Rhodopseudomonas palustris HaA2: one gene and its partner. The protein of the gene in region 1 interacts with the protein of each later gene in a pairwise test. Links are inferred from orthologs where the notes say so. Each region holds a gene or a part of one and is shown in the gene's direction. Other genes may lie near its edges. The genes, in order: mtgA and RPB_RS10000.

Region 1 (3,304 bases):
AATCCATTCTGAGCGCAGCGCGGCGCAACAACCCGCACCTCGGCATCACCGGCGCGCTGGCGATCGGTCGCGGCGTGTTCGCCCAATTGCTGGAGGGCAAGCGCTACGCCGTCGAAATGGTGTTCGAGAAGATCCAGCGCGACGAGCGGCACGGCGAGGTCCAGGTGCTGGCCTTCGGGCCTGCCGACGAGCGGGCCTTCCCGCACTGGCCGATGGCCCGGCTCGAACCCGGCAGCGACGATCAGGTCCGGATCGTCCCGATCGGCGACGACACCGATGTCGGCGCGACCCATCCCGAAGCCCGGCGCCTGCTCGACATCGTCCGCGCGCTGGCCACCGAGTAGTCCGGTCGCCGCGCCGCGACCGGGCGTGGCGTGGCCGATCAGTTCTTGCGTTCGGCGACGAACCGGGCGGCGGCCCGCAGCACCTCGCCTTTGGCGCCGAACGGCGCCAGCGCCTCGTCGGCGCGCGCGATCAGATCGCGCACCCGCTGCTTGGCGCCATCGACGCCGAGCTGGGTGACGAACGTGGTCTTGCCGAGCGCGGCATCGGCGCCGGCCGGCTTGCCGAGCGCTGCGGCGTCGCCCTCGACGTCGAGCAGATCGTCGGCGATCTGGAACGCCTCGCCGAGCGCGCGGCCGTAATCGTCCAGCGCCTTGTAGTGCTCCGGCGACGCCTGGCCCAGGATGGCGCCGGCGACGCAGCCGTAGCGCAGCAGCGCGCCGGTCTTCATCTGCTGCAAGCGGGCAACGTCGACCGGCTCGCGGTCGCCGAACCGGCCCTCGCCGGCGAGGTCGAGCATCTGGCCGCCGACCATGCCGCCGAGCCCGGCGCAACGCGCCAGCACGCGGTTGAGATCGAGCCGTACCTTTGCGTCCTGGTGCACCTCGTCACGGGTGATGATGTCGAAGGCCAGCGTCAGCAGCGCGTCGCCGGCCAGGATCGCGGTGGCGTCGTCATAGGCCTTGTGCAGCGTCGGCCGGCCGCGGCGCAGATCGGAATTGTCCATTGCTGGCAGATCGTCGTGGATCAGCGAATAGCAATGGATGCACTCCAGCGCCGCGCCGACCAGCAGCGCGCCGGCGCGATCGACGCCGAACACCGCCGCGCTCTCCACCGCCAGAAACGGCCGCAGCCGCTTGCCGCCGCCGAGCGTCGAATAGCGGATCGCCTCCATCAGCCGGCGGGGGCGGGCGATCTCGTCGGGGAGCAGATCGTCGGACAACAATCGTCCGAGCAGGGCTTCGGTATCCTCGGCGGTGGCGTCGAGCCGTTTGGCAAAGTCGATGGTGGAAGTGCCGGTGGCCATTCGGAAGTGCTCCAGATAAATTCGGCCGGACCATTCATCATGGCACCGGCTTCGTCAATTCGGCGCTCGACCGGGCGGTGCATCAGGGGGCGCAAAGATGCCGGCCAATCCGACCCGCAACCTCGCGAGCCCTCCGACCGGCGCCGGGTCGGCATGAGGCGGCTGATCCGCGTCGCGCTGCTGACGCTGCTGCTGCTGGTCGCGGCGCCCTACGTGCTGACGCTGGTGTATGGCGCGGGCCAGCCGGTCTCGACGCTGATGGTCTGGCGTTGGTTGGCGGGCGCGACGGTGACCCGGCAATGGGTCGACATCGAACGGATGGCGCCGGCCTTGCCGCGCACCGTGGTGGCCTCCGAGGACGCCAAATTCTGCAGCCACAGCGGCATCGACTGGGACTCGGTGCGCGACGTACTCGACGATCTGCAGGACGGCGGCGAGGCCAGCCGCGGCGGCTCCACCATCACACAGCAGGTCGCCAAGAACCTGTTCCTGTGGCCGGGCCGCAGCGTGGTGCGCAAGGCGCTGGAATTTCCGTTGGCGATGTGGATCGACCTGGTGCTGTCGAAGCAGCGCATCCTCGAACTCTACCTCAACATCGCCGAATGGGGGCCGGACGGGCAGTTCGGCGCCGAGGCCGGCGCCGCCTATGCGTTCGGCCGCTCGGCCGCCCAGCTGACGCCGCAGGAGGCGGCGCTGATGGCGTCGATCCTGCCCAACCCGCGGGTGCGCAGCGCCAAGAAGCCCGGACCAGGCGTGCGCCGGCTCGCCGCCACCTATGTGGCGCGGGCGCGATCGGCCGAATTGCAGCAATGCTGGCGCGAAAATAGCGGCTCCTGAGGCGATTTACCTCCTCCGGCGGTCTAGCCATCCTGCAAAGCTTGCTCTATAAGCCCGGCCTAGCTTTACGCCTGCGCGCGAGCGCCGGGCCGTCCCGCCGTGGACGACGAGATCAATCCCGTCAAGGATCAACGATATGGCCGTTCCGAGAAGAAAAACTTCGCCCTCGCGGCGTGGCATGCGCCGGTCGGCGGACGCGCTGAAGCGCCCGACCTACGCGGAAGACAAGGATTCCGGCGAACTGCGCCGCCCGCATCATCTCGACCTCAAGACCGGGATGTACAAGGGCCGCCAGGTCATCAAGAAGAAGGACGCCTGAGCCAGGCTCAGGCGCTCCCGGCGCGGCCCGTCCGCGCCGCTTTGCGGGCTTGCAAGAAATCAGCGGCGACAGGCCCAATGACGTCGCCGATCAGCGACGTCGGGACGCGGATGTGATCCGAAGCCTTCGTCGCCGACGCCCGAATTCGTGCCAACTGTTGCGTTAGAGAGTATCCGCCGGGCGCCCGGACGGTCGCCCGCTGGTTTGTGGTCTTTCTGAACAACAGGCTTGTGCCGATGTCGATTATCGGTTTTCCGCTGCTGCTGATCCCGATCGCGATCTGCAATATCGTCGTTTTCCTGATGCCCGGCGTCGGATTCGACGTGGCGTTGACGCGTGTCGCGCTGCCCTCGGGCGCTGTCTGGACGATCACCGCCGGCGACATGCTGGTCGCGCTCGGCGCCTTGATGCTGCTGTTCGAGGTGATCAAGGCCGGCCGCGCCCGATATTTCACCGACCACCTGCTGTCGCTGCTGGTGCTCGGCGGCACGGTCGCCGAATTCGTCATCCTGCCGCAGTTCACCAACGCCACGGTGTTTCTGCTGGCGACGCTGATGCTGGTGGACTTCTTGGCTGGCCTTGCGCTGCGCCCGCGTCGGGCCCGCAAGGTCCGCGGCGCTCCGACGGCCAAACGCGATCAGCCGCAGCAGACCCCGGTCACCCCACCGCCCGCCACGGAAACACCCGCGCCAGCGGCGCCGGTCGCGGCGCAGTCGGCCGCGACCTCCGCGTCGATCTCGGCGGCCTCGATCGCCGAAGCCGTGCTGCTGGATCGGCCGCAGCCGGTCACGGCCGCCGCCGGGTCCGCTGCATCACCGCGGGTGCCGTCGCCCGGCCTG
Region 2 (3,311 bases), 1.7 Mb from region 1 along the record:
AGCCGCGTCGGCGGCGGCTCGCGGCATCTGCCCGAATTGGCGCAGGCAGCTCCGAGCTTCACCGTGCTGACCAAGCGGCCGACGACCGCCGGCGACGCCGAGGTCGCCGCCAATCCGCGCGCGCGCTCGGCCAAGCTGCGCGGCGGCGAACGCACTGCGGCGCCGGCGCACCGGCCCGACGATCTGCCGGGATGGCCGACGCTCGCCGGTGTGATGAAGGCGGGCGTGACGAGGGCCGGCCGATGATGCGCCTCATTCATGTCGTGGTGATCGGAATGCTGGTGTTCGCCGCGGCCTATGTCTACCGGATCAAGATGGAGTCGACCGCGCGCACCGAGAAGGTGCTGCAGCTCCACGCCGAAGTGCGCAAGGAGCGCGAGGCGATCGCGCAGCTCCGTGCCGAATGGGCCAAGCTCGACGCGCCCGGCCGGCTGCAGGGCATCGCCGAGCGGCACCTCAAACTGAAGCCGATCACGGCGCGCCAGTTCGACCAGTTGAAGAACCTGCCGGCGCGGCCGCCGAGCATCGTCAACCCGAACGATCCCGACCCGATCGCCTCGATGATCGAGAAGATCGATCCCGACATCGTCACCGGCGCGCTGCCGGCCAGGGAGGCCGCGCAATGACCGAACCGTCGGTGCCGCTCGTCGGCCATCACGTCAATTGGCGCCAGCGGCTGGTGCGCAGCCTGATCTACGGCCGCGACGTCGATCGCGACGCCAAGGCGCGCGCCCGCGTCGGTCTGGCGATGCTGGCCTTCGCCGCGGTCTATGGCGTGATCGCGTTCAAGCTGACCTTCATCGCGGTGGTCGGCGACAGCCACGGCACGCGGCGCACCGCGTCGCAGGACGCGATCGCCACCGCGCGGCCCGACATCGTCGACCGCAACGGCACCATCCTGGCCACCGACGTCAAATCGCCGTCGCTGTTCGGCGAGCCGCGCCGCATCATCGATCAGGATGAAGCGGTCGAATTGCTCACCGCGACGCTGCCGGACCTCGAGACCCCGGAGGTCCGCGAGCGGCTGGCCTCGAAGAAGGGCTTCGTCTGGCTGAAGCGAGAGATCACGCCGCGGCAGCAGGCCGACATCAAGAAGCTCGGTATTCCCGGCATCGGCTTCCTGCGCGAGAACAGGCGCATCTACCCCACCGGCACCGAGGTCTCGCACCTCATCGGCCTCGTCAATATCGACAACCAGGGCATCGCCGGCATCGAGAAGTGGCTCGACCACAACGGACTCGCCGATCTGCATCGCGCCGGCTTCGCCTCCGACCGGCTGCAGAAGCCGGTGGAGCTCGCGGTCGACATCCGCGTCCAGCACGCGCTGCGCGATGAATTGCTGAAGGCGAAGGACAAGTACAAGGCCAAGGCGGCGTCCGGTCTCGTCTCCAACGTCAACACCGGCGAGATCGTCGCGATGGTGTCGCTGCCGGATTTCGATCCGAACAATCCGCGCGAGGCCAACGACCCGGACCGCATCAACCGGCTCACCACCGGCGTCTACGAGATGGGCTCGACCTTCAAGACGCTGACGCTGGCGATGGCGCTCGACTCGGGCAAGGCGACGCTGAATTCGATGTACGACGCCCGCGGCGCGTTGCGCTACGGCAAGTTCGCGATCCACGACACCCATCCGCTCGGCCGCGCGATCTCGCTGTCGGAAGTGTTCACCTTCTCGTCCAACGTCGGCGCTGCACGGATCGCGCTGTCGATGGGCGTCGACGCGCACAAGGCGTTCCTCAAGAAGGTCGGCCAGCTCGACCGGCTGCGCACCGAACTGCCCGAGAGTGCCTCGCCGATCGTGCCGAAGCGCTGGGGCGAACTCAACACCATCACCATCTCGTTCGGCCACGGCGTCGCGGTGGCGCCGCTGCAGGCGGTGATGGGCATCAACGCGATGGTCAATGGCGGCTATCTGATCCCACCGACCTTCCACCGGCGCAGCGAAGACGAAGCGCAGAAGATGGCCAAGCGCGTGGTCAAGAAGGAGACCAGCGACAAGATCCGCTATCTGATGCGCCTGAACGCCGAAATCGGCACCGCCAGGACGGCGGATCAGATCGCCAAGGGCTACTACATCGGTGGCAAGACCGGAACCTCGGAAAAGGTGATCAACGGCCGCTACGCCAAGAAGCAGGTGTTGAACTCGTTCACCGCCGTGCTGCCGGCCGACCATCCGCAATTCCAGGTGCTGATCATGCTCGACGAGCCCAAGCCGCTGCCGGAAACCCACGGCTTCATCACCTCGGGCTGGAACGCGGTGCCCACCGGTGGCAAGGTGATCGAGCGAATCGCGCCGCTGCTGGGGATCGAGCCGCGGTTCGATCTGCCGCCGCCCGACCGCCTCATTCTTGCGTCATCGAGGGCGGCCCAGTAGGTCGCGGGCCACGCGGGGCGGCAATGCGTCAGTCGTGTTGCACCGGGGCGCGCTTGCGCTAAAAGCCCGGTCTGCGTGCGAACTCCCTTCGGACCGACCGACCGGACTCGAGGACCATGAAGCTCCGCGACCTCTTCAGCGACGACACGGCGATCACGGTGCAGGCGGCCGCTCTCGATGTCGGCGGCCTCGCGGTCGACAGCCGAGCGGTGAAGCCGGGCGATGTGTTCTTTGCGCTGGCCGGGGCGAAGACCGACGGGGCGCGCTTCGTCGCCGCTGCGATCGAGGCAGGCGCCGTCGCGGTGGCTGGCGATCATCCGCCCGCGGGCGACCTCGCCGTGCCCTTCGTTCGCCTGACCAATCCGCGCCGCGCGCTGGCGCTCGCCGCCGCGCGGATGTTTCCGCAGCAGCCGCAGACCATCGCGGCGGTCACCGGCACCAGCGGCAAGACTTCGGTGGCAGCGTTTACGAGGCAGATCTGGCAGCGGCTGGGTCATGCTTCGGCCAGCATCGGCACCATCGGTCTCGTGACGCCGACGCGCAGCGTCTACGGCTCGCTGACCACGCCGGATCCGATCGCGCTGCATCGCTCGCTCGACGCCATTGCGCGCGAGGGCGTCACCCATCTGGCGCTGGAAGCTTCGTCGCACGGGCTCGACCAGTTCCGCCTCGACGGCGTCCGCGTCGCGGCGGGGGGATTCACCAATCTGTCGCGCGACCATATGGACTATCATCCCGACGTTGCGCACTACCTGAACGCCAAGCTGCGGCTGTTCCGCGATCTCGTGGTCGACGGCGGCGCCGCGGTGATCTCGGCCGATCACGACTGTTCGGCGGAAGTGATCGATGCGGCTCGGGCGCGCGGGTTGCGGCTGATCAGCGTCGGCCGCAACGGCGACGCCGGCGCGGGCATCCGGCTGATCGCGGCCGCGGT

Evidence for each region.
Region 2: the proteins of mtgA (region 1) and RPB_RS10000 interact in binary tests that used the Escherichia coli proteins (3 or more experiments, as listed by UniProt). The link is inferred for Rhodopseudomonas palustris HaA2 from one-to-one orthologs.

The regions. Positions count from the first base shown.
Region 1 is NC_007778.1:574,824-578,127, reverse strand. What follows is about bases 313-3,304. They hold mtgA (monofunctional biosynthetic peptidoglycan transglycosylase), read left to right. Parts: upstream 313-1,462; coding sequence 1,463-2,146; downstream 2,147-3,304. Other genes in these bases: RPB_RS02600 (hypothetical protein), read left to right, coding at 2,702-3,304; rpmF (50S ribosomal protein L32), read left to right, coding at 2,283-2,465; RPB_RS02615 (polyprenyl synthetase family protein), read right to left, coding at 383-1,309; RPB_RS02620 (BLUF domain-containing protein), read left to right, coding at 313-344. Outside these bases: more of RPB_RS02620, read left to right, coding at 1-312. UniProt on the Escherichia coli protein: Peptidoglycan polymerase that catalyzes glycan chain elongation from lipid-linked precursors. May play a role in peptidoglycan assembly during cell division in collaboration with other cell division proteins.
Region 2 is NC_007778.1:2,256,504-2,259,814, forward strand. The notes cover bases 1-2,999. They hold RPB_RS10000 (peptidoglycan D,D-transpeptidase FtsI family protein), read left to right. Parts: upstream 1-622; coding sequence 623-2,377; downstream 2,378-2,999. Other genes in these bases: rsmH (16S rRNA (cytosine(1402)-N(4))-methyltransferase RsmH), read left to right, coding at 1-246; ftsL (cell division protein FtsL), read left to right, coding at 246-626; RPB_RS10005 (UDP-N-acetylmuramoyl-L-alanyl-D-glutamate--2,6-diaminopimelate ligase), read left to right, coding at 2,494-2,999. Outside these bases: more of RPB_RS10005, read left to right, coding at 3,000-3,311. UniProt on the Escherichia coli protein: Essential cell division protein that catalyzes cross-linking of the peptidoglycan cell wall at the division septum. Required for localization of FtsN.